2 regions of the Paraburkholderia sp. CI2 genome follow, and region 2 is predicted to be linked to the other one. Evidence: riboswitches for the same ligand, from Rfam matches in the RefSeq annotation. Region 2 holds a riboswitch; the other holds the start of a gene.
The links. A riboswitch is a leader RNA that binds a small molecule or an ion and turns the genes downstream of it on or off. The one in region 2 is predicted to bind cobalamin.
Positions count from the first base shown of each region.

Region 1 (14,627 bases), on a different contig from region 2:
CCGATCGCGCACGGCGGCAACCTGCACGAAGCGGCGGCGCGCTACGGCATTGCGTACGCGCAGTGGCTCGATCTGTCGACCGGCATCAATCCGCACGGCTATCCGGTGCCGCCGCTGCCCGCCGACGCGTGGCGCCGATTGCCCGACGAAGGCGACGGCTTCGCCGAGCGGGCCGCGCGCTACTACGGCGCGCCCGATGCCGCGCACGTGCTGCCCGTCGCCGGCAGCCAGGCGGCGATTCGCGCGCTGCCCGCGTTGCTCTCGCCCGCGACGGTCGGCATCGCGCCGCTGACCTACGGCGAGTACGCGCCCGCGTTCGCGCGCGCCGGACACGCGGTCGCGCCGCTCGACGTGCATCGCGACACGCTGCCCGCCGCGCTCACGCACGTCGCGATCGTCAACCCCGACAATCCGACCGCCACGCATATCGATGCCGCCAGGCTGCTGCACTGGCACGCGCAGCTGCGCGAACGCGGCGGCACGCTGCTCGTCGACGAAGCGTTCGCCGATACGCTGCCGGCCGCGCGGGTCGCGTCGCTGGCGGCGCATACGCATCGGGACGGGCTCGTCGTGTTGCGCTCGCCCGGCAAGTTCTTCGGGCTCGCGGGTGTGCGCGCCGGCTTCGTGCTGGGCGCGCCCGCATTGCTCGCCGCGTTGCGCGACAGGCTGGGGGCGTGGACCGTCAGCGGTCCCGCGCGCCATGCGGTGAGCGCCGCGTTCGACGATGCCGCGTGGCAAACGCGGATGCGTGAGCGGCTCATCGGCGACAGCGCGCGGCTTGCCGGGCTGTTGCATGCGCACGGTTTCGCGACACGGGGCACGCCGCTTTTCGCATGGACCGACGATGCGCGCGCCGCCGCGCTGCATGAAGCGCTCGCGCGGCGCGGCGTGTGGACGCGCCTGTTTCCGCCATCGCTTCGGGTGCCATCGGCCAGTGTGCGCTTCGGGCTGCCGGGCGACGAAGCCGAATGGACCCGCTTCGAGCAACAGTTGCAACAGGCGGTTGACTCGATCGATACCGCGCGGTCGAGTTAGCGCAGTGACCTTCGCACCCAAGCCGCTCAACGCTTCGTGATCCGCCCTCGTCCGATGATCCGCTTTGCTCGTTCCATCCGCTTTGCCCCGCCCGCGCATAGCTTCCTCCATTGGTTCGGCGCCGCAGCCCTCGCGCTGACCGCACTGAGCGCGCACGCCGCGATCACCGTCACCGACGACAGCGGCGCGACCGTCACGCTCGCCGCGCCCGCGCGGCGCGTGATCAGCCTCGCCCCGCACGTGACCGAATTGCTGTACGCCGCGGGCGGCGGCCCAAAGATGGTCGGCGCCGTGTCGTACAGCGACTATCCGCCCGAAGCGAAGCAACTCCCGCGCGTCGGCGACAACAAGGCGCTCGACCTCGAACGCATCGTCGCGCTGAAACCGGACCTGATCGTCGTATGGCGGCACGGCAACGCGCAGCGCCAGCTCGAACGCTTGCGCGAGCTACACGTGCCGCTCTTTTTCAGCGAGCCGCGCCGTCTCGACGATATCGCCGTGTCGCTGACCAGGCTCGGCCGGCTGCTCGGCACATCGGCGAGCGCGGATGCGGCGGCCGCCGCCTTCCGCGACGACATCGCCCGTCTGCGCGCGCGGTATGCGAACCGCCCGGCCGTCAGCGTCTTTTATCAGGTATGGGACCGGCCGCTGATGACGCTCAACGGCGAGCACATGATCAGCGACGTGATCACGCTATGCGGCGGCCGCAATGTGTTCGCGGACCTGCAGCCGCTCGTGCCGACCGTGTCGATCGAAGCGGTGCTCGCGGCGAATCCGCAGGCGATCGTCACCGCCGCACCCGGCGCGACGCGGCCCGACACGATGCTGCCGCAACTCGACACATGGCGCGCATGGCCGGGCCTCGCGGCCGTCGCGAACAACAACCTGTTTGCGATCGACGGCGATCTGATCAATCGCCCCGCGCCGCGCATCGCGCAAGGCGCGCGGCAACTGTGCGAGGACCTCGAACTGGCGCGCTCGCGCAGCAAGCAGCCCGCGCCATGACGGCGCCGCGTGTGGCGAGAAAAAAGGATCGGTTTTCCGGATGACCACGCGGGTCACGCATTCCATCGCACGAGCGACCACTGCAGCGTCTCGTCGTTACGTCGCAACCAGACGATCCCCGTCATATCTAGCGACCACTGCAGGCAATGCGCGAGCGGCACCTCCAGCACCCACGACGCGATCGCGCGCATCACGCCCGCGTGCGTGACCACGTATGCGGGCGACAGCTCGCGCGTCAGCGCGAACGCATCGAACCACGCTCGCACACGCGCGACGAATTGCGCGACGCTCTCGCCGCCGTGCGCGCGCGCATGTTCGAAATTGGCGGCCCAGTCGTCGAGCAGCGCGCGATCGATCGTATCCCAGCGCTGCGCTTCCCACTCGCCGAAATCCATTTCCTTCAAGCGCTCGTCGTGGCTGACCACGCAGCCGAAGTCGTTCGCGATCTCGGTCGCTAGCGCGGCGCAGCGCGTAAGCGGACTCGTGATCAGCACACGCGGCGCCGGCACCTGCAAGCTCGCGAGCTTCACCGCCAACGCATTGGACGTGACCTCGGCGCTTTCCGCCAACGCGACATCACTATGGCCGTAACAAATCCCCGCCTCGAGCGCGACAGCGGGATGTCGAATCAGGACGATATCCATGCAAGCCCCACCAGGTAGATGCTCAATTCGAAGATCTGCTGCGCGAAGCCGAGGCAATCGCCGGTATAGCCGCCGATGCGTCTGACGAAATAACGGCCCATCGCAAAGCGCAGTGCGAACAGCACAGCACACGTGAGCGCGGCAAAACGCCAGTCGGGCATGCCGGGGCCGTTCGGCCACAGCAGCCAGGGCAGCCCGAACAGCGCGGCGCACAGCAGCGCCGGCCCGCTCAAACGCTGCGCGACCGGCTTGGCTTTGCCGGCCGCGCGCACATAGTCGAGCGTGGCCAGGTAACTGATCGCGCACGCGCGGCTCGCGCCATGCGCCGCAAGCATCAGGCTTGCGGCACGCAGCGGTGGCAACGCCGCGAGCGTTTGCCACTTGATCGCCAGGGCGATCACGAGCGCGATGGCACCAAAAGCACCGATGCGCGAGTCTTGCATGATGCGCAGCGCATCGTCGCGCGTATAGGCGCCACCGAACGCATCGATGCAATCGGCGAGACCGTCCTCGTGAAATGCGCCCGTGACCACGAGCGACGCGGCCATCGACAGCAGCACCGCGACACTCGCCGGAAACACGCACAGCGCGGCCAGATAGACGAGCGCGCTGAAGCCGCCGACCAACACGCCGACGAGCGGAAAATAGCGCGCCGCGGCGTTCAGATAATGCGGCTCGAAACCGACCCAGCGCGGCACGGGCACGCGCGTGAAGTAACCGAGCGCCGTGAAGAAATAGCGCAGTTCCGCGAGCGGGTTCATGAACGTGGCGAGTGCAGGTTCACGGCGCTGCGGGCCGAGCTTCGCGTTATCGCGAAGCGCGTGCTCACGCGCTTCACGGTTCGCGATCGGCGACGCCCGCCGAATCGAAGCTGGCCATCTCGTTGACGAAGGCCACCGCCGCGCGCAGCAACGGCACCGCGAGCGCGGCGCCCGTGCCTTCGCCGAGCCGCATGTCGAGCGACAGCAGCGGCTGCGCGCCGAAATGATCGAGCATGCGCCGATGCCCGGCCTCGTTCGACGCATGCGCGAACACGCAGTACTCGCGCACGTCGGGCGAGAACGCATCGGCGACCAGCAGCGCGGACGTCGCGATGAAGCCATCGACGAGGATGGTCATGCGCGCCTCGGCGGCCGCCAGATACGCGCCCGCCATCATCGCGATTTCGAAGCCGCCGAAGGTCGCGAGCACGTCGAGCGGCGCGCGTGCATCCGCATGGCGCGCGAGCGCCGCCGCGAGCACGTTGCGCTTCTTCGCGAGTCCGGCATTGTCGAGACCCGTGCCGCGGCCGACGCAGTCGTCGATCGGCACACCGCACAGGCGGCTCATCAGACACGCGGCCGCCGAGGTGTTCGCGATGCCCATCTCGCCGAAGCCGATCACGTTCGTGCTGAGCGCCGCGTGATGACGCACGCGCGCGGCGCCCGCCTGCATCGCGGCGAGCACTTCGGCGTGCGTCATCGCGGCTTCGTGTGCGAAGTTGCGCGTGCCGGGCCCGACCGGAATGTCGACGAGTCGGTCCGTGGACGGCAGCGGCGTCGCGATGCCCGCGTTGACCACTTCGAGTTCGAGACCCGCGACGCGACTGAGCGCGTTGATCGCCGCGCCGCCCGCGATGAAGTTCGCGACCATCTGCGCGGTCACCGCTTGCGGATAGGGGCTCACGCCTTCGGCGGCGATGCCGTGGTCGCCCGCGAAAACGATCATCGCGGGACGCTGCACGGTGGGACGCGTACTACGCTGGATCAGGCCCATCTGGCGCGCGAGGGTTTCGAGCCGGCCGAGGCTGCCGGGCGGTTTGGTGCGCGTATCGATGATCCGCTGCAGCTCGGCGCGCAGCGTCTGATCGAGCGGCGCGACTTCGGGCAAACCGGCTGGGTGTGGGATGCGAGTCATAGGTGTGATCGAAACAAGGGATAGGAACGAATATCAGCCTGACTGTGCGTCATGGCCGGCAGGCGATTCGTGACGCGCGCGCGGCGCGGGTATCAGCGCCTCGTGCTCGCCGTCGCGAATCAGAATCAGCGGATAGCCGAACGCGCGGCTCGTCAACGCGGGCGTCAGCACATCGCGCGCTGGGCCCGCATACGCGCCGCCCGCGCCGTCGAGCAGCAACGCGTGCGTCGCGAAGCGGCGCGCGAGGTTCAGGTCGTGGCACGAGAACAGCACACTACGGCGCGGTTCGCGCGTCCATGCGACGAGCGCTTCGAGACAGTCGACCTGATGATGCAGGTCGAGATGCGACAACGGTTCGTCGAGCAGCAACAGCGGCGCGTCCTGGCACAGCACCGCCGCGAGGGCAACGCGCTGACGCTCGCCGCCCGATAGCGACAGCACGTCGCGCGCCGCAAAGTCCGCAAGGCCGAGCCGTTCGAGCGCCGCCCGCGCGGCCGCGCGATCCTCGTCGCGCTCCCAGCCCCAGCCGCCCAGATGCGGGAAGCGGTTCAGCAGCACGATGTCGAGCACGCTTGCGTTGAACGCATCGGCCGCGCTTTGCGGCATCAGCGCGCGGCGCCGTGCGAGCGGCAGCGGCTGCCAGCCGGCCACGCGCACGCCATCGAGTTCGACATGGCCCGCCGCCGGATGCAACAGCCCCGCCAGCGTCGATAGCAAGGTGGTCTTGCCCGCGCCGTTCGGCCCGGCGATGCACCAGATTTCGCCCACATGGAACGTGTGCGTGAACGCGTCGAGCAAGGTGCGCGCGCCGGCGCGCAACGTCAGGCGCTGCGTGCTCAGCATCGAACAGGTGGGGCTGGGTTCGGCTCGTATCATCGGCGGCGTTTGAGCAGCATCCACAGGAACACCGGTACGCCGACCAGCGACGTGATCACGCCGACCGGCAATTGCGCGGGCGCGATCACGGTCCGCGCGATCAGATCCGCGCCCATCACCGCGACACCGCCGCCAAGCGCGGCCGCCGGCAGCAGCATGCGCTGATCGTTGCCGAACGCGAGCCGCAACATGTGCGGCACGACGAGACCGACGAAGCCGATCGTGCCCGCGGTCGTCACCGCCGCGGCCGCCGCCAGCGACGCGACCAGGTACACACGCAAACGCAGCGGCATCACGGCGACGCCCAACGCCTGCGCGGCCACGTCGCCGCGCAGCAACACGTTCAGACGCGGCGCGGCCGGCACGATCGCAAGCAGCACGAGCGCGAGCGCCATCAGCGCGGTCCACGGCAGCGCGCCGCCGTTGAGGTCGCCGGTGAGCCAGAACAGCATGCCGCGCAGACGGCTGTCGGGCGCGAGATTGAGCAGCAGCGTGATCAGCGCGCCCCACCCGGCCGCGATCACCGCGCCGGTCAATAGCAAACGGGGCGACGTGTCCTGCGGCTCGCCGCGCCATAGCTCGCGACGCGCGAGGCCGAGCACCAGCAGGATCGACACGAACGCACCCGCGAACGCGCTCGCATCGACGAGCCACCATGCGCCGCCCGCGATCATCGCAACGAGCGCGAACGTCGCCGCGCCGCCCGACACGCCGAGCACGTATGGCTCGGCCAGCGGATTGCGCAGCAGCACCTGCAGCAGCGCGCCGGCGAGCGCGAGCAACGCGCCGCACGCGAAGCCCGCGAGCGCGCGCGGCAAACGCAACGTACGCACGATTTCGCCGGCGAGATCGTCGCTGCCCGTGCCGCCGAACGTGTGCGTCGGCACGAGTGCCGCAAGCACGCGCGACGGCGCGAGCGGCACGCTGCCGAGCACCAGCGACGCGCCGAGCACCGCCACGGCGGCGAGCGCGAGCCCGAGCCAGATCGCGGCCGCGCGTTTCGCGTTCATCGGGCGCGGCGTCGCCATCGCGGCGCGCAGCGAAGCGGACGCGCGACTCATCCGCATGCGCTCACGCATGCGGCCAACCCGGCGCGCGCGTCACTGCTGCTGCCAGCCGAGCGTGACATACGCACCGCGTCGCGGCGAGTTATACGAGTAGGCCGTTTCATAATCCTTGTTGAACAGATTGTCGATTTGCGCACTGACGTACCACGCTTTGGTGACGTTGTAGCGCGCCGACATATTCACGATGCCATAACCGCCGAGGTTGCCCGTGCTATCGGTGCGCGGACCGCTGACGATCCACTCGCCGCCAACCCGCCAGCCACCGATGCTGCGATTCACCGCGAACGACCCGAACCGACGCGCGCGCCGCACGAGGTCGGTACCGTTGTCGAGATCGACCGGGTTCTGCAGCGTCACCGTTGCGCGCACGTCGGTCTTGCCGACATGACCGCTCCACGATCCCTCGAGTCCCTGCACCTTCGCATGGCCGACGTTCTCCGCGAGGTAGATGCCGGGGATCGTCTGCACGTAGTCGATCAGATTCGTATAGCGCGTCTGGAATGCGTTCAGACGCATCACGCCGAGCGCATCGGTCGCGTACTGCAAACCGGCTTCGACCGAATGACTACGCTCGGGCTGGATCGACGGGTTGCCGCTGATCGGATAGTACAGATCGTCGAAGCTCGGCGCGCGGAACGCATCCGAATAGCTTGCGGTTACCTTCCAGCGCGACGTGATGTCGAATCCGTAGCCGAGATAGTAACTGTTCGCTCCACCGAAATCGGAGTACTGGTCGCGTCGCACGTTGGCCTGAATCTGGTTGCGGCCGAAGCGCGCGCTGTAGCCCGCGAAGACCGAATCGACGTGACGGTCGGGCGCGGCGAACGTGTCGGAGTCGAGCGTCTGGTCGAGATGCTCGTAGCCGAGTTGCAGCTTCTGGTTCGCGGCGAGCGCGAAATCGTTCTGCCACGTGTACTGGCGATTGTCGGTATCGAAGCGGCCGTTGTAGATGCCATTGGTGTTCGACACGCTGCGGTCGTCGCCCTCGGCGAGCGTGACGTGGGTGGTCCACCAGTCGGTCAGCTTGCCGTTCGCGAATACCGACACCTGACGCACCTTGCTATAGAGATTGTTCAGATCGGTGGGCTCGCCGTACGCATTGTCGTAGCTGTTGTCGTTGTTCGACTGGAAGTAGCTGACGCCCGCGTCCCACCTGTCGGTGAACTTGTGACGCAGCGACGCGCTGATGCTCTCGTTCAGATTGCCGTTTGCGTTCGGATTCGCGTTCGGCGCCTCGAGCGGATTGAGCGACGAAAAGCCGTCGTCCTTCGTGCGCGCGAGCGAGATGTTGAAGGTCGTGCGCCCGTCCTGATCGAGCGCGCCGTTCACGCCGGCCGTTTGCGTCTGCGTGCGATAGCTGCCGTAGCCGAGCGAAAAATTGAAACGCGGCGGATGATCGCCGCCGTCTTTCGTGAACACCTGCACGACGCCGCCGATCGCGCCCGAGCCATACAACGCCGACACGTTGCCGTTCACCACTTCGACGTGATCGACCTGATCGAGCGGAATCTGTGCGAGTTGAGCTGAGCCGAGACTCACCGAATCGACGCGCACGCCGTCGATCAGCAGCAGCGATTGCGTCGACGATGCGCCGCGCAGAAAGAGGCTCGTGGTCGAACCGGGGCCACCCGTGCGCGAGATTTGCGCGCCTGGCGCGAGTTGCAGCAGGCCGGGCAGATCGGTCGCGGTCGTGTCGGCGATGTCCTGCTGATCGAACCGCGTGGTCTGCGGGATCGCATCGCGCAACGCTTGCGGTCCGCGTTGCGCGGTCACGACGATCGGCGACAGCAGGTTGCCCGGCGCATCGGTGGAAGTGAGATTGGCCGCGTCGGCAACGTTTGCGGCGCTCGCAGCGGTTGCATCCGTCGCGGACGATGAAGACGCGGGCTCGGCGCTTTGCGCATGCACGACGAGCGGCAGGCTCGCGAACGCGAGGAGCGTTGCGCGGGCGATGGGGGACAGCATGGGATGACATTCCTGTGGATAGCGTGCGCGGCCTGCTTCCCCGCAGGCCGACGCGTCACGAGGCGCCCCCTTGTTTAGCGTTTTCGCGGGGGGACGTCCCTCTTTTCTGGCCGGTATCCGGGCTACGACACATCGATCCCGCCTTCCCACGCGTGACGCGCAGTGGCACACTCGCACGTTGAACTTCCAACCTTGCGACCAGGACCGACCTGCATGAGCACATCACATGCGGTCGCTTACCGTTGCGGGGGCAGCGCAGGTTCGCGCATCCGGTTTTGGCACCGCGCGCGCCCTGCTTCCCGTTTAACTGCGCGCGCCGAAAAGCGCGCGCGGGCACCAGAGTGCGGGAAGTTTAGGAGCGGCGTCGCGGGGCGTCAAGAAAGGTCGACCGGAGCGCAATCGGTTCTGTTGAATGCAGGTTATTGTCGGATGGATTGCCGGTTTTTATCTTATGGTCGACGACGCGACACCCAACGAACGTGCACGAAGCGATGCTGTTACGTCTCGAAACGAGACAATTGTCGGAACCTGTAATATTCCGCGCTAAAATGCGATGTCTTTAGAGGACGCAGCACATGCTCACCGAACTCGAATCACTCTCCCAGAACATCGGCAAGCTGATTGCGATCAGCCAGCGCCACAACGAAGCGCGGCTCGCGCTCGAAGAGCAGCTCGCGCAAACGCGTGCCGAAGTGCAAGCCACGCATGCGGAACTCGCGCAATTGCGCGAAGAGCGCGACGCACTGCAGGCGGAACGCGACGCGCTGTCCGCCAAGATCGACGACGCTCAGGTGCGCCTGAATGCGATTCTCGAAAAATTGCCGCGCGCACGCGCGAGCAGCGAACCGGATAACCAGCTCGATCTGCTCCAGTCCGCCCAGCCCGAACACGAGGAAGCGGAAAGCGACGTGAGCCGACACGGAGAAAGCGCATGACCACCAAGCAGATCGAAGTATCGATTCTCGAAGTACCCTATCGTCTCGCCTGTTCGCCGGAAACGGAAGGCGCGCTGCTCGAGGCGGTCGCGCGCGTCGACGCCGAGATGCAGAAAATCCGCAGCGGCAGCAACGTGCGCGGCACCGATCGCATCGCGGTGATGGCTGCGCTGTCGCTGGCATCGGAACTGCTTAAGCTGCAAAGCAGCGTGCGACACGGAGAAGCATTTCCTGCTGAAGAAATCCGGCGTACAATGCAACAAATGAACGAACAGCTAGGTACTGTGATCGAGCAGTACAGCTTGCAGTAAGCAGTAGTGGGCCGGTTTCGAACCGGTCACGTGTTGAACGGTTTGGGTTGTAGCTTCATCGGTTTAGCTTCCCTGCCTGGTTCGCCAAGGTCATACATTCCTTGAACCAATGCCATGTGCACGGTTGCGGAAATTTGTAGCACGGGTGTGCGCGTCACTCAGTCTGATGTACCCGAAGTGTTGCTAACTGCGACCAATTCTGAACCCTCGGTTCAGGATGCCGGCCTAGCGGCTAAGGCGGGGATCTTATCTGGAACGGCATCGGACTTCGGTTCGATGCCGTTTTTCTTTGGTCGTCGTTTTTTCGTTTGAGCGCCTTTTTCAGGGGCTTTTCCGTACGCGCCTGCTGTTGGAGCGCTTCGTTCAATCTCACACGCTCACTCCGATTCATGCGCTACTGGCTGATGAAGTCCGAACCGGACGAAGCAAGCATCGACGACCTCGCCAACGCACCTCATCGCACCTTGCCGTGGACCGGCGTACGCAACTATCAGGCGCGCAACTTCATGCGCGACGTGATGCAGGTCGGCGACGGCGTGCTCTTCTATCATTCGAGCTGTCCGGAGCCCGGCATCGCGGGCATCGCGGAGGTCTCGTCGACCGCGTATCCGGACCCTACGCAGTTCGATAAAAAGAGTCCGTACTACGACGCGAAATCGTCGCCAGAAACGCCGCGCTGGATGCTCGTCGACGTCGTGTTCAAGAAGAAAATCGCGCTGATTCCGCTTGCCGCGCTGCGCGAGCATGCCGAATTGCAGGACATGCGCGTGCTCGCCAAAGGCAATCGCCTGTCGATCACGCCGGTGACCGAAGCCGAATGGCGCTTCATCACTAAACAGCTGGTTTAAGGGCGAACGCGCGACGCGGCACCTGTCGTGATCGCATCCAGGTCATCGTTTCCGATGCGGCGGCGAAGCACTAATTGGGGAACCAAGCGTCGGTAAAACGCGCCTAATCGGTCGACGAAAGCGTGAGCTCGAACCGGCCGCTCGACGGCAAGCCGATGCATTCGCCAGCGCATCCGTCAAACCGCGCGCCACACCCGGCGCTCGCGTCGAACGTGCACAACCTGTTCAAACAAGGATTCCAGTCATGACGACAAAAACCGCACGGTCCCTCGCACTTGCGCTCGCCTTGGGCGCGCCTGTGGCACTTGCACTGAACCCTGCGCCCGCTCGAGCGCAGACCATGATGCCGCAGCCTTCGGGCGTGCTGTCGCTGAATGCGCAGGCGAGCGCGGAAGTCCCGCAGGACGAAGTCGAAATCACGCTGTTTTACGAGCAGGAAGCGAGCGAGCCGTCGTCGCTGACGTCGACGCTGAACGAACGCGCCGACGCGGCATTGCAGAAAGCGCGCGGCGTCAGCGGCGTGACCGCGCGCTCGGGCGCGTTCTCGATCTTCCCGTCGACGGACCGCGACGGACGCATCACGACGTGGCGCGGCCGCACGGAAGTCGTGCTCGAATCGCGCGACTTCGCCGCGGCATCGAAGCTCGCCGGACAGATGGCATCGATCATGCAGGTTGGCAACGTGCGTTTCTCGCTGTCGCCGCAAGCGCAGCGCGCGGCCGAACAGCGGCTCAGCGGCGAGGCGATCAAATCGTTTCGCGAGCAGGCCGCGGCGGCCTCGCAGGCGTTCGGCTTTAGCGGCTATTCGATCCGCGAGGTCAACGTGAATCACAGCGGCGTGATGCCGCGTCCGATGATGATGATGAGCGCACGCGCGATGGGCGCCGACGCGAAGAGCGCGCCGCTGTCGCTCGAAGGCGGCACGTCGACGGTGACGGTCAACGTGTCGGGGTCGGTGCAGATGAAGTGACGCGCAAGCGCAAGCCCAAACAGAAAACGCCACGGCATCCATCGATGCCGTGGCGTTTTTTCATGCAACGCTCGCTACGCTAGCCGAGCGCCGCTCAGTTCGCGCCAACCGCCTGCGCCTGCTCGCGACGCCCACGGCGATACGCCCACACCATCAGGCCGATGCCCGCGAGAATCATGGGCAGCGACAGCCATTGACCCATCGACAGCCCCATCGCGAGCAGGCCGAGGAAATCGTCCGGCTCGCGCGCGAATTCGACCGTGAAGCGCGCCAGGCCGTAGCCGATCAGGAACATCGCGGAAATCGCGCCGAGCGGCTTCGGTTTGCGCGAGAAAAAGATCAGCACGAAGAACAGCGCCACGCCTTCGAGCGCTATCTCGTACAGCTCCGACGGATGTCGCGGCAGCATGTGATATTGCGCGAACACTTCGTTCAGATGCCATTGCGCGGCCAGTTGCGGATGCGCGGCGAGCCATGTGGCGTCGTCAGGCGCGGCGCCGGGAAACAGCATCGCCCACGGCGCGGACGGATCGGTCACGCGGCCCCACAGCTCGCCGTTGATGAAGTTGCCGAGGCGCCCCGCTGCGAGGCCCGTGGGCACCATCGGCGCGACGAAGTCGGTGACTTGCAGCCACGAGCGCTTGCGCTGATAAGCGAACAGCATCATCGCGATCGTCACGCCGAGAAAGCCGCCGTGAAACGACATGCCGCCTTCCCACACCTTGAAGATGTCGAGCGGATGCGCGAAATAAAAGCTCGCCTTGTAGAACAGCACATAGCCGAGCCGGCCGCCGAGGATCGTACCTAGCACGCCGTAGAACAGCATGTCGTCGATATCCTTCGCGGTCCAGCCTTGCGCGGCGACGTACGGCAGCCGCAGCCGCAGCCGGGCGACGACGATCGCCGCGACGAACGCGACGAGGTACATCAAGCCATACCAGCGCACGGCGAGCGGCCCCAGATGGATGGCGACAGGGTCGAAATTGGGGTGAATGAGCATCGTGTAGTTATGGGCAGTTCAGGTTCGAAAGCAGTTTTTACAGGGAATCAGAAGCGGGATCTAGACACGCGACGCGACGCTCGCCGCATGCGCGCGCACGATGTCGATGAAGCCCGCGAGCACCGGGCTGACCTCGTCGGTGCGCCAGACGAGGCCCGTCTCGATCGCGGGCACCGACTCGGACAGCGGCCGGTACACGACGCCCGTGCGCCGCAGGTTACGCAACGATTGCGGCACCAGCGCGACGCCCATGCCGGCCGACACGAGACTCACGATGGTCTGCATCTGGATCGCCTCCTGGCCGATCCGTGGCGCGAGGCCCGCAACGCCGTAGCAATCCATAATGATGTCATAAAAGCCTGGCGCGAGACGCCTTGGGAAGATCACGAGCGGCGCGTCGGCGACATCGCGCAGGCTGACGGGCATGTCGAGCCATTCGGCGGCGGGGTCTTCGGCGGCGCTGCCCTTGCCGTTTGCGTTCACGCTGCCCCGCAAGCCTTGCGCCATCTCCGTCGACATCGCGATCACGAGCGGCTCGCGCGCGATCGGCAGCCACGACAGCTGCGCCGCATGCCGCGACGGCAGCGGCGCGATCACCAGACCCGCGTCGATACGCCCGGCCACCAGTTCCTCGACCTGCACGTCGCTGGTCGCCTCGGTCAGTTCGAGCCGCACGCGCGGATGCCGCGCGCCGAAATCGCGCAGCAGCAGCGGCAGCAGGCCGTAATCCGCGGTCGACACGAACGCGAGCGACAGCACGCCCGCCTCGCCGCGCGCGAGGCTCTGCGCGAGCGGCCTGAGCCCTTCCGCGGCCGCGAGCAGCCGCTGCACCTCCGGCAACAGATCGGCGCCGACCGCCGTCAACTCGACCGAGCGCTTGGTGCGCGCGAACAGCTCGACGCCGAGCGTCTCCTCGAGCGCGCGGATCGCCTGCGACAGCGGCGGCTGCGTCATCGACAGACGCGCGGCCGCGCGCCCGAAGTGCTTTTCCTCGGCGACGGTAACGAAATAGCGCAACTGGCGCAGGTCGGGGATCGTCGGCAGCATGATTAATATATTTTACGACCTGAACAACCGCGAATAATACACACGACGCGTGTCACGCAAAACCGCCGGTTTGCACGGTCTGGCGGAACTACACTGAACGGATGCGCGCGCGGACGCCGCCGCGCGCTTTCATCAGAACAGCCAGACTGGAGCTCCCCATGGCCTACAACCGTCGTTCGAAGAACATCACGCAAGGCATCGCGCGTTCACCGAATCGCTCGATGTACTACGCGCTCGGCTACCAGAAGGAGGATTTCGACAAACCGATGATCGGCGTCGCCAACGGCCACTCGACGATTACGCCGTGCAACGCCGGCCTGCAGCGTCTCGCCGACGCGGCCGTCACCGCGATCAGGCGCGCCGACGCGAACCCGCAGACCTTCGGCACGCCGACGATCTCGGACGGCATGTCAATGGGCACCGAGGGCATGAAGTACTCGCTCGTGTCGCGCGAGGTGATCGCCGATTGCATCGAGACCTGCGTGCAAGGGCAATGGATGGACGGCGTGGTCGTGATCGGCGGCTGCGACAAGAACATGCCGGGCGGCATGATCGGCCTCGCGCGCATGAACGTGCCGGGCATCTACGTGTACGGCGGCACGATCCGGCCGGGCAACTGGAAAGGCACCGATCTGACGATCGTATCGTCGTTCGAGGCGGTCGGCGAATTCACGGCGGGCCGCATGTCGCAGGAGGATTTCGAGGGCATCGAGAAAAATGCGTGTCCGTCGACCGGTTCGTGCGGCGGCATGTACACGGCCAATACGATGAGCTCGTCGTTCGAGGCGCTCGGCATGTCGCTCATGTATTCGTCGACGATGGCGAATCCCGACCAGGAGAAGGTCGACTCGGCCGCCGAATCGGCGCGTGTGCTCGTCGAAGCCGTCAAGAAGGATCTGAAGCCGCGCGACATCATCACGAAGCAGTCGATCGAAAACGCGGTTGCCTTGATCATGGCGACCGGCGGCTCGACCAACGCGGTGCTGCACTACCTGGCGATCGCGCACGCGGCCGAGATCGAATGGACG
Region 1 covers NZ_JACHDL010000004.1:133,701-148,327, reverse strand. Annotated here, with positions in the region: gene cobD (threonine-phosphate decarboxylase CobD) at 1-1,035, shown strand, start outside; gene HDG32_RS08075 (cobalamin-binding protein) at 1,090-2,040, shown strand; gene cobC (alpha-ribazole phosphatase) at 2,094-2,684, opposite strand; gene HDG32_RS08065 (adenosylcobinamide-GDP ribazoletransferase) at 2,669-3,445, opposite strand; gene cobT (nicotinate-nucleotide--dimethylbenzimidazole phosphoribosyltransferase) at 3,519-4,580, opposite strand; gene HDG32_RS08055 (ABC transporter ATP-binding protein) at 4,614-5,423, opposite strand; gene HDG32_RS08050 (iron ABC transporter permease) at 5,453-6,517, opposite strand; gene HDG32_RS08045 (TonB-dependent receptor domain-containing protein) at 6,557-8,488, opposite strand; cobalamin riboswitch at 8,579-8,844, opposite strand; gene HDG32_RS08040 (ATPase) at 9,064-9,423, shown strand; gene HDG32_RS08035 (cell division protein ZapA) at 9,420-9,734, shown strand; RNA gene ssrS (6S RNA) at 9,801-9,982, shown strand; gene HDG32_RS08025 (EVE domain-containing protein) at 10,124-10,582, shown strand; gene HDG32_RS08020 (SIMPL domain-containing protein) at 10,827-11,552, shown strand; gene lgt (prolipoprotein diacylglyceryl transferase) at 11,647-12,552, opposite strand; gene HDG32_RS08010 (LysR family transcriptional regulator) at 12,613-13,599, opposite strand; gene ilvD (dihydroxy-acid dehydratase) at 13,758-14,627, shown strand, end outside.
Region 1: linked by a shared signal. The riboswitch ahead of HDG32_RS08045 (TonB-dependent receptor domain-containing protein) and the one ahead of cobW (cobalamin biosynthesis protein CobW) in region 2 are both predicted to bind cobalamin.

Region 2 (14,627 bases):
GAGCGAACGCAAACGGCACCAGCGCCGGCTCAGCTCGGCGAGAAAGCGCACCCGTTCGAGGTCGGGCTGATAGCGGACCACGTCGACCTGCGTATGCGCACAGCGATACGCGAGCCCCTTGAAGCTGATCGCGCGCGTGATGATGCGCCCGTCCACTTCGGGCAGCGCGATATGCATGGCGATGTCGCGCGAATTGAGGCCGTGGTTGTCCTTCAGCCAGTCTTCGCGATTGCCGCCGCTCAGGATTACCTGGAACACCGGCGCGTCGCCGGCGAGCGCGAGCGGCTCCGGATCGTCGAGCGCGGAAGCGGCGAACGCGGTCGTGTTCAGCACGAGCGCGACACCATGTTGCGCGCACAGCGACTGCACGACATCGCGGCTCACCGCATCCTTCAGCGACGTGATCGCGAGCGGCAGCGGATTGAGCCCTTGCGCTTCGAGCGCGTCGATCAGCGCATCGAACACCGCGGTATTGGCGGCCTGCAGATGCGCCTTGTAGAACAGAATCGCGACGACCGGCGCGTCTTGCCGCCAACGCGCCTGCCAGTCGGCGACGATGGGGGTATCGCGCTCGGGGTGATACAACGACGCGGCCGGCAACGCGCGCGGCGGATCGGGTTCGCGCCCCCAGTCGAGCGCGCGATACGCGATGCAGCGCAAAAACGCCTCGGCGTTCTGCGGACCGCCCTCGCGCAGATAGCGCCACAGCTGCTGGCACAACTCGGCGCTCGCGGTGCTGCGCGCTAGCAGGTTCGGGTCTTCCTGCAGATCGCCGGAAAACATCGCGAGTGTTTGCTGTTTGCGCTGCGCGAGCGCGACCACCTGCTCGATGCCGTACGGCCAATACGTTTCGCCGCCGAGATGATCGACGACGACCACGCGCGCATGCTGCAACACGTCGTCCAGATAGAAATCGACCGAGGCAGGCTGACGCAGATACGTGACGTTCGCGAGCCGCACGCTCGGAAAGCCGTCGCCGAGACGCGGCACGACGCTCGCGAGCAGCGACAGCGTGGTGTCGGCGGAACTGAGCACGACGATCTCGGCGGGCTGCTGATCGATGCGGATCACGCCCTGCGTATCGTCGACGAAGCCGCCCGGCGTCGTGCGCAGCAGATGCATGCTGGTGCGCCCGTTTATGCCGTCGCGTTCGACGTCGCGCCGAGCGCCGCGTCGAACGCCTGTTGCAGCGCGTGTTGGTCGAGGTCTGCGCCGATCAGCACGAAGCGGCTCAACGCGCCGTCGCCATTTTCACCCGCTTGCCAGCGCCGGTCGAAGTAGCTGTCGAAGCGCCGGCCCACGCCCTGGATCACGAGACGCATCGCCGCGCCCTGCAGTGCCGCGAAGCCTTTGACACGGTAAATCGTGTGGGTTTCGACGAGCGTCTGCAAGGCGGCGAGCGCCGCGTCGCGCGACGGTACGGATGCCTGCACGACGACCGAATCGAATTCATCGTGGTGATGATCGGGGTCGTCGGCGGAACCGTGGTGGTCATGACGCAGGTGGATCGTCTCTTCCGACGCCGCTTCGAGGCCCAGCAGCGTATGCAGGTCGAGCCGCCCCTGCTGCGCACGCACGATCTTCACCTGCGGCGGAATCTCCGCGCGGATCGCGGCTTCGACCTCGTGCTGCCGCGACTCGTCGATCAGATCGGTCTTGTTCAGAATCACCAGATCGGCCGCCGACAACTGGTCTTCGAACAGCTCGTGCAGCGGCGACTCGTGATCGAGATTCGGATCGGCCTTGCGCTGTGCATCGACGGCGAGCGGGTTATCGGCGAACTGGCCGCTCGCGGCGGCCGGGCCGTCCACCACCGTCACCACCGCGTCGACCGTGAAGCCATTGCGGATCTGCGGCCAGTTGAACGCCTGCACGAGCGGCTTCGGCAACGCCAGGCCCGACGTTTCGATCAGCACGTGATCGAGTTCATCGCGGCGCTCCGCGAGCTTTTCCATCACCGGGAAAAATTCTTCCTGCACGGTGCAGCACAAACAACCGTTCGCGAGTTCATACAATTGCCCTTCGGTCTCGACGCCGTTTTCATCGCAACCGATGCCGCAGCCCTTGAGGATTTCGCCGTCGATGCCGAGCTCGCCGAACTCGTTGACGATCACCGCGATGCGCTTGCCGCCCGCATGCTGAAGAATGTGCCGCAGCAGCGTGGTTTTGCCGCTGCCGAGAAAGCCCGTGATGATCGTGACGGGGATCTTGCGCAATTGAGTTTGCATCGTGAGGTCCATCCCTTGGCGTTGATCGGTATGCCGGAAAGTCCGCGCGTGGGTCCGCGTCGGCTGGCGAATGGAGCACGCGCAGCAGTACCAGCGATCACCAGACACGGGGACGAACGACGGCATGGTCGCGACAACGGAAATACAGAAAGCGGAACTGAGGTCATGAACGCGCCGCCGCATCCCCGCGGCGGTCGTTCTGCTTCTTTGGGCCGGTATCCGGGCTGGCGAAAGCGCCGCTTCCCCTTCCCGGCCGAGTGGTTTCTCGTCCAGTGGTGAAATGTCCACGCGACCTTGCGCGAGGACATCGAAGCCGGCACTGCGGTGCCCGGCTATCAAGCCGGAACCGCTTTTCGCTTACCGTTGCGGGGACAGCACAGGTTAGCCGCTCCAGAGCAGGTGGCTCCCTGTTTCCCGTTTAACTGCATGCGCACGAGCGCGCACGCGAGCACCCAAAGTGCGTGCGAGTGTAGGCCCGGCGACTTGCGCAGTCAAGCAACGCACCGAGCCGGAAAGCGCCGCCGAGGCTTATCCGGCAAGGCGCCATGTGCTATCGTATGCGCGCGTTTGGTGCCCGCACATGCGCTCGCGTGTGCAGTTAAACGGGAAACAGGCAGCGCCTCGCGCGTTCAACCTGTGCTGTCCCCGCAACGGTAAGCGACCTGCGGCGCGCGATTCGATTCGCCTTCGATTCCGACGTGCCGCGCATGCGTTTTTTGATGCCACTGTCCCGCGAATCCACAAACCGGGACGGGAAGGCGAAGCGCATGAGGCCGCCAGCCCGGATACCGGCCAGACGCGGAGGCGGTGCCGCATTGCATCCGTGCATCACGTGGCGCCGCCGGCCGCCGGAATCCGCGGGGAACGGATGTGAAGGCGTAGCAGCGCGGCATCGCGCGTGCCCGGATTCGCAGTTCCGCATGACCTCTATATTCACCGCGGCGCGCGCTGTCGCACGCCGCTTCTCTTCTTCCATCACCGCATGGCGCGCGCCATCCACGCCGCGATGACGCGCGCCTGGCTGATCGGCGCCGGTCCCGGCGACGTCGAACTGATCACGCTGAAGGCCACCCGTGCGCTCGCGCAGGCCGATGTCGTGCTCGTCGACGATCTGGTGAATCCCGACGTGCTGCAGTTCGCGCGCACCGACGCGCAAGTCGTGTACGTCGGCAAACGCGGCGGCCATCCGTCGACGCCGCAAGCCGACATCGTCGCGCAAATGCTCGGGCATCTGCGCGCGGGGCGCAGCGTCGCGCGGCTCAAGGGCGGCGATCCGTTCGTGTTCGGCCGCGGCGGCGAAGAGTTGCAGGCGCTACAGGCCGCGGGTATTGAAGTCGACGTGATCAACGGCATCACGGCCGGCATCGCGGCGCCCGCGGCGCTCGGTATCGCAGTCACGCATCGTGATCACGCGCAGGGCGTCGTGTTCGTCACCGGCCACGGCGCCGGCAGTGGCGAACCGGACTGGGCCGCGCTCGCCGCGACGCGCATGACGCTGGTGATCTACATGGGCATGCGCCGGCTCGGCGAGATCGCCCGCGCATTGCTCGCGGCCGGCATGTCCGCCGACACGCCGTGCGCGGCGATCGAGTCGGCGACGCGGCCTGAGCAGCGCCATGTGCTCGCGCCGCTTCGCGAGTTCGCCGAGGCGGTGGCGCGCGCGGGGCTCGGCTCGCCGGCGATCGTCGTGATCGGCGGTGTGGCGTCGCTCGCACTGGCGCGTGATGCGGCCAAACGCGACGCCGGCGTTGCTCACGAACTGGCAGCGAGCGCGACACGACACGGACTCGGACGCGCGATCAGAACGCTGAGCGTCGGCATCGGTTGCCGCTTGCACAGCGAAGCCGCTGAGATCGAAGCCGCCGTCCGCGCAGCGCTCGGATCGAATGCCTTCGAGCAGATCCGCGCGATCGCGACGATCGACACCAAAGCCAACGAAGCCGGTCTGCTCGAATTCTGCTCACGTCATCAGCTGCCGCTGCAACTGTTCAGCCGCGAGCAGATCGCCGCGGTACCGGTCGCGTCGCCGTCGGCGGCGGCACACGCGCATCTCGGCGTCGATGGTGTGTGCGAGCCGTGCGCGCTGCTAGCGGCAACGGCGCCGGACTCCACCACAACCGCGCAAAACGCGCGTCTGATCGTACGCAAGACCGCGCACGCCGGCATCACGGTGGCGATCGCAGCGGCGAACGACGCTGCCCTTAGCGACGCGACCCCATCCCATCCCGCCTCTCAAAACCAGGACCCCCGATGAAAACCGATCCGGAATCGCATCAACGCATGACCGAACGCCGCCGCGAAGGCCACGAAAAGAAGCAGGCCGGCGCGACCGTCGAAAAAGGCCTGCTGATCGTCAACACCGGCACCGGCAAGGGCAAGAGCACGGCCGCGTTCGGCATGGCCGTGCGGGTGCTCGGCCACGGCATGCGGCTCGGCGTCGTGCAGTTCATCAAAGGCGCGCTGCATACGTCGGAGCGCGATTTCCTCGGCGCGATCGCGCAATGCGATTTCGTCACGATGGGCGACGGCTACACGTGGAACACGCAGAACCGCGAGGCCGACATGGCGACCGCGCGCAAAGGCTGGATCGAAGCGCGGCGGATGATCGAAAGCGGCGACTACCAGATGGTGATCCTCGACGAGCTGAACACCGTGCTGAAGTACGAATACCTGCCGCTCGACGAAGTGCTCGCGGTGATCAACGCGCGTGCGCCGATGTTGCACGTCGTCGTGACCGGACGCCATGCGCCGGACGCGCTGATCGAAGCCGCCGACCTCGTCACCGAAATGCGCGCGATCAAGCATCCATATCGCGAGCAAGGTGTGAAGGCGCAGCGCGGCGTGGAGTTCTGAGCGATGTCGGCGTCCCCCAACGGGGCTTGGTCCGGGGCGTCCCCCCAGGGGAGTTGCTCCGCGGCGTGCCCCGCGCTGTTCATCAGCGCGCCCGCGTCGGGACAAGGCAAAACCACGATCACCGCCGGTCTCGCGCGCTATCACCGGCGGCTCGGACGTCGCGTGCGCGTGTTCAAGACCGGACCGGATTTTCTCGATCCGATGATCCTCGCGCGCGCGAGCGGCGCGCCGGTGCTGTCGCTCGATCTGTGGATGGTCGGCGAAAGCGCATGCCGCAACCTGCTCGCGCGGGCGGCGCAAGAAGCCGATCTGATCCTGATCGAAGGCGTGATGGGCCTGTTCGACGGCACGCCGAGCAGCGCCGATCTGGCGACCACGTTCGGCGTGCCGGTGCTCGCGGTGATTTCCGCGCAGGCGATGGCGCAGACCTTCGGCGCGCTCGCATTCGGCCTTGCGCGCTTCAGACCACAACTGCCGTTCCACGGCGTGCTCGCGAATCGCGTCGGCTCCGCCCGGCACGCGCAGATGCTGCAGGAAGCGCTGCCGCCCCGGTTGCGCTGGTGCGGCCACCTCGCCGCGAGCGACGAGATCACGCTGCCCGACCGCCACCTCGGCCTACACCAGGCCGATGAAATCGACGATCTCGAAGCGCGCCTCGAACGCGCGGCGGATTCGCTCGCGTCGACCGCGCTCGCCGAACTGCCGCGCCCGGTCGATTTCGGCGTGCCCGCGCCCGAAGTGCTGCCGCGTCTGCTCGAAGGCAAGCACATCGCGATCGCGCGCGACGCCGCGTTCTCGTTCATCTATCCGGCCAACGTCGCGCTGCTCGAAGCGCTCGGCGCGCGGCTCAGCTATTTCTCGCCGCTCGCCGACGAAGCGTTGCCCGCCGGCACGCACGCGCTCTATCTGCCGGGCGGCTATCCCGAGTTGCATATGGCGACGCTCGCGGGCAACGTGAACAGCGCCGCATCGATCCGAGCGCACGTCGAGGCGGACAAACCGCTGGTCGCCGAATGCGGCGGCATGCTCTATCTGCTCGACACGCTGACCGACGCGCAAGGCACTAGCACGCCGATGCTGGGCCTGCTGCCCGGTCACGCGACGATGCAAACGCGCTTCACGTCGCTCGGCATGCAGCAGATCGACGGCGTCCACGGCACGCTGACCGGGCACACGTTCCACTACTCGAAGCTCGCGACGCCGCTAGCGCCGCAGCGCTTCGCCACGCGCGCGCACAGCGACGCGCGCGGCGAAGCGGTGTTCCGCGTGGGCCCGATTGTGGCAACCTATATGCACGCTTACTGGCCCTCCAACCCGGCTTTCACGGCCGCCCTCTTTCATGGCGAAACCTTTTGACGACTCCGAGCGCGATGCGGTCTATCGCGCGATTTACGAACGCCGCGACATGCGCCACTTCGTGCCCGATCCGGTCGATCCGGCGGTGCTGCGGCGTCTGCTCGACGCGGCGCATCACGCGCCTAGCGTCGGCTACATGCAGCCGTGGCGGATCGTGCGCATCACCGACGCGGCGCTGCGCACGGGCTTGCGCGACATCGTCGAGCGCGAACGGCTCGCCACCGCCGACGCGCTCGGCAAGCGCCGCGACGAGTTCATGAAGCTGAAGGTGGAAGGCATGCGCGAATGCGCGGAGCTGCTGGTGATCGCGTTGATGGACGGGCGCGAGCGACACGTCTTCGGCCGCCGAACGCTGCCGGAGATGGATCTCGCGTCGGTCGCGTGCGCGATCCAGAACATGTGGCTCGCCGCGCGCGCGGAAGGACTCGGGCTTGGTTGGGTGTCGCTATTCGATGTCGACGCGGTGCACCAGCTACTGGCGATGCCGGAAGGCGCGCGGCCGGTCGCGATTCTGTGCCTGGGCCACGTCGCTGCCTTCTATAGCGAGCCGATGCTCGAAACGGAGCGCTGGGCGAGCCGTCTGCCGCTCGCCGATTGCGTGTTCGAAAACCGCTGGCCGCAAGACGAGCCGGCGCAGGAATAACTGATACTCGCGGCCCCGGCGATCCGAGGCTGCGTTTTAACGCTGCAGCGGCTCCATCGAGTCGACGTTCGGCACACCGCTCGTCTTGTCGATGCTGAGCTTCACACGCCAGTCGGCCGGCGCATCGAACGGCAGCTTCGCGAGCGCGGTTTTCACGAGCAACGGCAGTGCATGCAGCGGGTCCGCGTCGCGATCCACGAACACCGCGCCGACCTTGTAGCGCTCGGCGCCGCTCGCGTAGTCGAAAAAGCGCAGCGTCAGCGCGTGCTGATACTTGCGCCCAAACAGCAGCGCGCCTGGACCGTCGCTGCCCGCGCCGCAATCGGCGGGCGCGCAATCCTCACCGCCGATGCCGATCGACGCCGGCCGCGTGCTGTACGCGATCGACAGCAGATAATGCGCGGGCTTGCCCGCCGTATCGACGAACCCGTGTTTCGCCAACTCGTCGCGCAACAGCTTTTCGACTTGAGGATGGTCGACGCTGTCGTCCTGCGGCTGCGTGCGCGCGAGCGAATAGGTCTGCTCGCCTTGCAGCGCAACGGCGCGGTCGGCGCCGTTAGCGGAGACGGTGTGCACGTCGGCGCTCAGGCCCGCGCAAGCGGCGAGGCTCGCCGCGGCCAGCGCGGCACAGAGGTGAGCGATCTTTGCCATTTTTTGTTTTCTCTCTAGTACATCGAATACATCAAAGGCGCATCAGACGCGCGGTGCGATCGATTCGTCGAGGGGCGCGTCGTCGAGCGCGGGCAGCCAGATCGTGAAGGCCGTCCCCTCGCCGGGCGCGCTGACGACTTCGACGCTGCCACCATGGCGCGTGACGACGGTTTTGACGAACGCCATGCCGAGTCCCGCCCCACCCACTTCCGGCCGCTCCGCCTCGTGAAAACGGCGAAAGCGCTCGAACAATCCCGCTTGCTGCTCCTCAGGAATGCCATAGCCCTGGTCGCGGATCGTGCACGACACGCGCGGCGCCTCGCTGCCCGCGCGCTTTGCCGCCGGCTGGCCAGTGAAGCTGCACACGATGCGCGTGTCGGGCGGACTGTACTTGACCGCGTTGTTCAGGATATTGACGAGCGCGCGTGTCATCAGCGAGCGGTCGGCGCAGATCCAGGGATCGTCGTTGGCGGCGTCGCCGGATTCCGCATGCAGCGCGATGCGCTTCGCATGCGCCTGCGGCCAGACCTCGTCGCTCGCATCGATGACGAGTTCGGTCAGACTCAGCGGCTCGAGCACATAGGCCTGCGATTCGGCGCGCGCCAGTTGCACGAAGTCGTCGGCAAGCGTGAGCGCGCGTTGCGCGTAGCGTTCGATGCGCTCCAGCACGCTGCGCGCGAGCGCAGGCTCGGTCCGCGCGCGCTCGATCTCGACCAGCGCAATGATCGACGCCTGCGGCGAGCGCATGTCGTGCGACAGCAGCCGCAGCGCGTCTTCGCGCTGACGCTCGGCCGCATGGAGCGCCGACACGTCGACGAGACCGGCGATCCAGCCGGTCGTCTCGCCCTGCGCGTTGGTGCAGGTCGCATAGCGCAGCAGATGGTCGCGCTCGTTCGCGTCGCGCACCTCGACGCCCTGCGCCATCAGCGCCGCGAACTCGCCGCGCGTCGGATCGAGAAGCGCCGGCCAGTGCGCGTGCGCGGACAGATTGCGCTCGTGGTCCGTGGCCGCGCGGGTGTCGATCGTCTTCACGAGCGTGAGGCCGCCGAGCACGCTCTGCATCGGCTGGCCTTCGGGCATCGGCGCGCCTAGCCGAGCGAAATGCGCTTTCGCCGCGTGATTCGCGATCAGCACGACGCCGGCCACGTCGCTGACTAGAATCGGCTCCGGCACGCTATCGAGGCTGTCCCACACGAAGCGCTTCATGTCCTGCACCCGTTGCGCGGCCTGCGCCATCAGCGCCATGTGCTGCGCGAGCACGTCGCCGCCGAATTCGCGGCGGCGCTTCGGCGTCTCGGGCAGCAGATGCGGCTCGTCGGCGAGACGTTGCAGTTCGCCGCGCAGATACGCCATCGTCATTTCGAGGCGTCGCCAGTTCCAGATCGGATAGACGATCACGACGCCGAGGATCGCCGGCACCGGCGAGATCCACAGCCTGCCGCCGTACAGCAGCAGCGCGCTGCCGGTCGCGGCGAGCAGTACCAGCGCGCCGGTCAGCAACAACGAGCGGCGCGGCGACAGCACGAGGAAGCCGGCGAGCAGCGCGGCGAGCGGCCCGAGCGCCGCCGCGAACACGACCCACAGCGCGACCGGCTGGATCTCGCGGCCGCTCAGCAGCGTGTCGAGCACGTTCGCGTGGATGTAGACGCCGGGCAGCGGACCGAGCTCGCCCGATACCGGTGTCGCGAAGCGGTCGTACAGACCCGACGCCGTCACGCCGATCACGACGATGCGCCCGCGCAACTGATCGGCCGGCACCTTGCCGGCGAGCACGTCGGTGAAACTGAGCTTTGGGTAGTTCGCGGCGTTCGGGCCGAACGGAATCAGGAAGCGCTCTTCGCCGCCGTCGTCGCTGCCGCGTGCGGGCTCGTTCGAGGGGCGCGGCGGCAGGCCGCCGCGCAGATGCAGCTTGCCGTGTTCGACCGCGTCGGCGACGAGCACCGTCAGTTGCGGCCAGCGCGAGCGCTCGTCGCCCTGGAAGCGCGCGACGCTGCGCACGATGCCGTCGCTGTCCACTTCGAAATTGATGTGACCGAGCCCGGCAGCAGCCTGCGCGAGCGGCGCGACGGGTTCATCGACGGTGCGCTTGCCGCTCGCATCGGGCGGCGTCAGCAGCACGGGCAGATAGGTCGAGCTCAGCGCAATTGCGTGGGCGAGCTGGACGTCGTCGACATTGGGCTCGGTGAACAGTACGTCGTAGATCACCGCGGCAGGTCTGGCCGCGGCGATCTGCTCGAGCAGCCGCGCGTGCACGCTGCGCGGCCATGGCCAGCGGCCGAGTGCGTCGATGCTCGCGTTGTCGATCTCGACGACGACGATGTCGGACAGCAGCGGCTGCTCGCGCAGCTTCAGAAACTGGTCGTACACCAGCAGATCGATGCCGGCGCCGACGCGCCCGAACGACGTCAGCAGGATCACCACGAGACCGAGACAGCCAACGCTGACCCACTCGATCAGAAAGCGCCGGCCCGCCCGCCGTCCGAGACGGGCGCGCGGATCGAGGCTCATTCGCGTAGAAGTGGCGGGCACGGGACGATGTAGTCGGGAACGGGAGGACGGACCGGCCAGCAGGCCGGCCCCGAGAATCTACCAGCGTCAGCGCGCAAGCGTAAAGGAGCGGACCGGACTGCTCTTTTCGTAGAAGCGGCCGTTGTCGAACTGCTCGGCGACGATCGTCCAGTAGTAGACGCCCGGAGGCAGATCGCTGATCACGAGTTCGCCGCCCGGCAGATCGGGGCGATCGATTACCGGATGGCTCAGTTCGGCCGTGTTCGCGAGCAGGAAGCGGAAACGGGTCGGCACGTTGCTGCGGCTGACGAACCAGCGGAACTCGTAGTCGCGGCTACCCGCGCGCTGCGCGGCCGAAGCGTCCAGCCCTAGCTGGCGGCGCTCGAACGCGTACACGTTCGGCAGGCCGTCGAGACCGTGGCTATCGGTCGACGCGACGCGCACGAAGTACGTGCCGTCGGGCAGATCGCCGAAGTCGGCATGCGGCGCGCTCACGCGCAGGTCTCGCACCAGGTCCAGTTGATCGGCGTCGCGCGAAATCTGCAGCCGATAGCCGACCGCGCGCTCGGCCGGGTCGACGTCGAACGCGACGCTCTTGCCGTCCTGCACGCGCGCCGGCCGCGCGAGCGCGGGTGCGGGCAACAGCTGGACCGGACTGCCGACCGCGCCGCCCGAGTGCGTGACGTTGCCGAAGCTTGCCTCGACCAGCTGCTCGGACGCCTGCAACGGCCTGCCTGGCGCCGGCGCGGCGCTCTGGCCATGCTGCGCGGCCGGATCGACGCCGACCGCGCCGTCGAGCACCGCCACCGCGGTGGTTTGCGTGTCGCCGTCGTAATCGACGCGGAAACGCGTGCCGCGCACCCCGGCGACGACCGAAGGCGAACGGATCTGGAAGCGATCATCGCGTCGCTTCGCATGCGTGACCTGGCTCTCGACCTCGCCGGCGCGCAGTTCAAAGACGCGATCGGCGACGCCGGTCAGCGTGACGTGCCGCAGTCTCTCGATATTGAGTTCGCCGTTCTGCGCGACCGTCACGTATGAGCCGCCGGGCAGTTCGAGCGTCGCGAACCCGTTCGCGCCGGTGCGCAAGCGATCGCCTTCGGCCAGCGTTTCACCGGTTTTCAGCGGCAGATAGGGGCTCGAGTCGAACGCGTGCTCGACCGGACCGCTGGTCGCGACCACGCGAGCCGTGTCCCGATCCTGGCGCAGCCTTCGGGACGGCAAACGCAGCACGATGCCGGCCGCCATGCGGCGCGGCGCGGGCACGTGATTGAGGCTGCTCAACAGCGCCCAGTCGGTCGGATCGGCCATGTAGCGGGCGGCGATGTCATACAGCGTGTCGCCCTCGTGCGTCGTGTACGAAGCGTAGACCGGCGACGCCTTCGCTCCGGTCTTGCCGCGCGCGGGCTGCGCATGCGCGAGCGCGCTCCAGCCGGTCGCGCCCGTTGCAATCAGACAGGCCGCGGCAAGCCACGCGGCGGCGCGGCGGCCGGGCATGGCGGCGCTGCCCGATGCCGCCCCATCCACGCAGACCGTCACGCTTCCCCCGCGTCTTCAGTGGGTTCGTCGTCGGCGGCCGGTGGGGTGTCGGCTTCGATCCGCTCGAGGCGGTAGCCATAGCCGTAGATCGGCGTGAGCCGATAACCGCGCTCGGGGCGCAGACCGAGCTTGCTGCGCAACATCGACACATGAGTATCCATCGTGCGCGACGGGATGTCCGTGGCCTGCTTCCAGATCACGTCGAGAATGTGTGCGCGCGACAACGGCCGGCTCATATGCTGGAACAGCAGCAGCGCGAGTTCGAACTCTTTCTGCGTGACGGAGACCGGGGTGCCGCGGACCACGACGTGCTTGACGCTCAGGTCGAACTCGAAGTCGCCGAATACTTCCCTCGTTGCCGGCGGCTTCAGGTAATACGCGCGCCGCAGCAGCGAACCAACCCGCGCGAGCAGCACGGCGCCCGAGACGGGCTTGACGAGATAGTCGTCGGCACCGGTATTCAGAATCGAAGTGATGTCGGTTTCGCGGCCGCGGCTCGTCATGAACAGCACCGGCAGGCGCTCGGACAGGCTTTCGCGCACCCAGCGAAGCACTTCTTCGCCGGACATGTCGGGAACATTCCAGTCGAGCACGAGCAGATCGAACGTCTGACGACGCAACTGGCGCACGAGTTCGCGCCCCGCGCCATACGCGTGACAGACGTGTCCAGCGGCGGACAGCGTTTGACATACAAGGTCGGCCTGAGCCGAATCATCATCGAGGACTGCAATTCTCATAACACCCCACAACGCAACAGCGCCTTCATGGCTGACGGCCGGTATACCGGCTGACGACCGGGATGACGGCGCAGCACCGCCGATCCGGCTTCCCAAAAAATTCCGGCTGTTACTTTCTGATTAATGGTCCCTCGCCGTACCCGCCATGACGCTGCTTTCATGAAACGGAAATTAGCGCATAAATGTAATTTCCATAGCGATTATGCAGGGCAGATCATGATAATCGAAAACCTTCTTTCTTCCCGTTTGCCGTGTACCGGCAATCCGTCGCGAAAAACCCTAATCAGAAACGGCTGACGCGCTTTTCAGGTTTTTCTGGTCTGCCAACACCAGCCGGCGCCGGAAGGAAGTGACACTGCGGACGGAAGATCCTTGCTGGAGCGGCTTTTTGACCACGCTCGCTTATCGGCTTTAAGATTCCTTTCAGGTACTCTTATTTAACAATTGCGTGTTCAGTATAAGAATAATCTCAAAAGAAATCGTTTAAACATTGTTAGATTTTGTCCCGGTCGAGTTGTCATTCGAGGCAGTCGGCTTGACTGCTTCACATTGTTGGCCGAGCGATGACGCGCCGCGAGACGGACCGTCAGCGGGTGATGCGCAGCGTTAGGGCCGCCGGCAAAAAAATGCGGCGCTGCCCCTGTCGAAGCAACGCCGCCACAAACACTACACACGCTCGCCGGGGTCTAACCGCACGAGTAACGTCAAGTTAGCCCGGGAAAAAGCCATGCTCAAGATGAAAGAACTTCCTTTGTAACCGTTGGCGAAGTAGTTATTACGCGCCGCACCAGCGCGTGCGACGCGCAAGTCTTACACAGCGCGACTTCGAAATTGGTATGAGTTGAAGTCCCCATCGACGGCAATTTACATACACAGACGCTTTGTTACAGTGCGGCCCCCATTGGCGTTGCTGCGGCGCGTCAGATTTCCCCCTTGCGTGTCTGCGTGGCCCGTCTGCGTTGCCTCGTTCGGTCGCTTGCCCGCGCGTTCAACGCGCGCCTTCGATGTCCGGCATCGGCGCGAACAGCGCGTCGAGGTCGTCGTCCGAGAACTTTGCGGCGCCGGCCGCATCTTCCGCGAGAATGCTGTCGGCGAGCCCGGCCTTGTGCTCCTGCAACGCGACGATCTTTTCCTCGATGCTGCCGGCCGCGATCAACTTGTACACGAATACCGGCTTGTCCTGTCCCAGCCGATGCGCGCGGTCGGTCGCCTGGTTCTCGGCGGCCGGGTTCCACCACGGGTCGTAGTGGATCACCGTGTCGGCGGCGGTCAGGTTCAGCCCCACGCCGCCGGCCTTCAGGCTGATCAGGAACAGCGGCACCTCGCCCTGCTGGAACCGCTCGACCGGGCTCACGCGATCGGCCGTGTCGCCCGTCAGCATGACGTACGGGATCGCGGCTTCGTCGAGCGCCTCGGCGATCAACGCGAGCATGCCGGTGAACTGCGAGAACAGCAGCACGCGGCGTCCCTCCTCGATCAGCTCGGGCAGCATCGACAGCAGCAGATCGAGCTTGGCCGAGCGCATCGCGCGCTCGCTGCCGCCCGTGGCAACGCCGTCCGCGATACCGCTGGCGGTGCGCACGAGCCGTGGATCGCAGCACACCTGGCGCAGCTTCAGCAACGCATCGAGCACGATGATGTGGCTGCGCGCGAGCCCCTGCGCGCTGACCGCCGCGCGCACCTTCTGCTGCATCGCGGTGCGCACGGTTTCGTACAGGTCGCGCTGCGCGCCTTCGAGATCGACCGGACACACGATCGTCGTCTTCGGCGGCAGCTCCTTCGCGACCTCGTCCTTGCGACGGCGCAGCATGAACGGCCGGATGCGGCGCGCGAGCAACGCGCGGCGCACGTCGTCGCCGTTCTTTTCGATCGGATTGCGCCAGCGTCGCGTGAAGTCCTTCTGGCTGCCGAGAAAGCCCGGCAGCAGAAAATCGAATTGCGACCACAGCTCGCCGAGATGATTCTCGAGCGGTGTGCCCGTCAGGCCCAGCCGATGCCGCGCCCGCAAGCCGCGAATCGCCTGGGCGGCTTTGGTGGTCGCGTTCTTCACGTACTGCGCCTCATCGAGAATCAGCAGATGATAGTCGTGCTCGGCGAGCACCTTCTGATCGC
Region 2 covers NZ_JACHDL010000011.1:210,593-225,219, reverse strand. Annotated here, with positions in the region: gene cobN (cobaltochelatase subunit CobN) at 1-1,122, opposite strand, end outside; gene cobW (cobalamin biosynthesis protein CobW) at 1,137-2,228, opposite strand; cobalamin riboswitch at 2,421-2,699, opposite strand; cobalamin riboswitch at 2,780-3,040, shown strand; partial or broken gene cobA (uroporphyrinogen-III C-methyltransferase) at 3,235-3,972, shown strand; gene HDG32_RS37035 (cobalamin biosynthesis protein) at 3,988-4,482, shown strand; gene cobO (cob(I)yrinic acid a,c-diamide adenosyltransferase) at 4,479-5,081, shown strand; gene HDG32_RS17765 (cobyrinate a,c-diamide synthase) at 5,085-6,437, shown strand; gene bluB (5,6-dimethylbenzimidazole synthase) at 6,421-7,080, shown strand; gene HDG32_RS17755 (DUF4136 domain-containing protein) at 7,117-7,731, opposite strand; gene HDG32_RS17750 (CHASE2 domain-containing protein) at 7,774-10,260, opposite strand; gene HDG32_RS17745 (FecR domain-containing protein) at 10,327-11,778, opposite strand; gene HDG32_RS17740 (response regulator transcription factor) at 11,775-12,515, opposite strand; gene HDG32_RS17735 (DEAD/DEAH box helicase) at 13,504-14,627, opposite strand, start outside.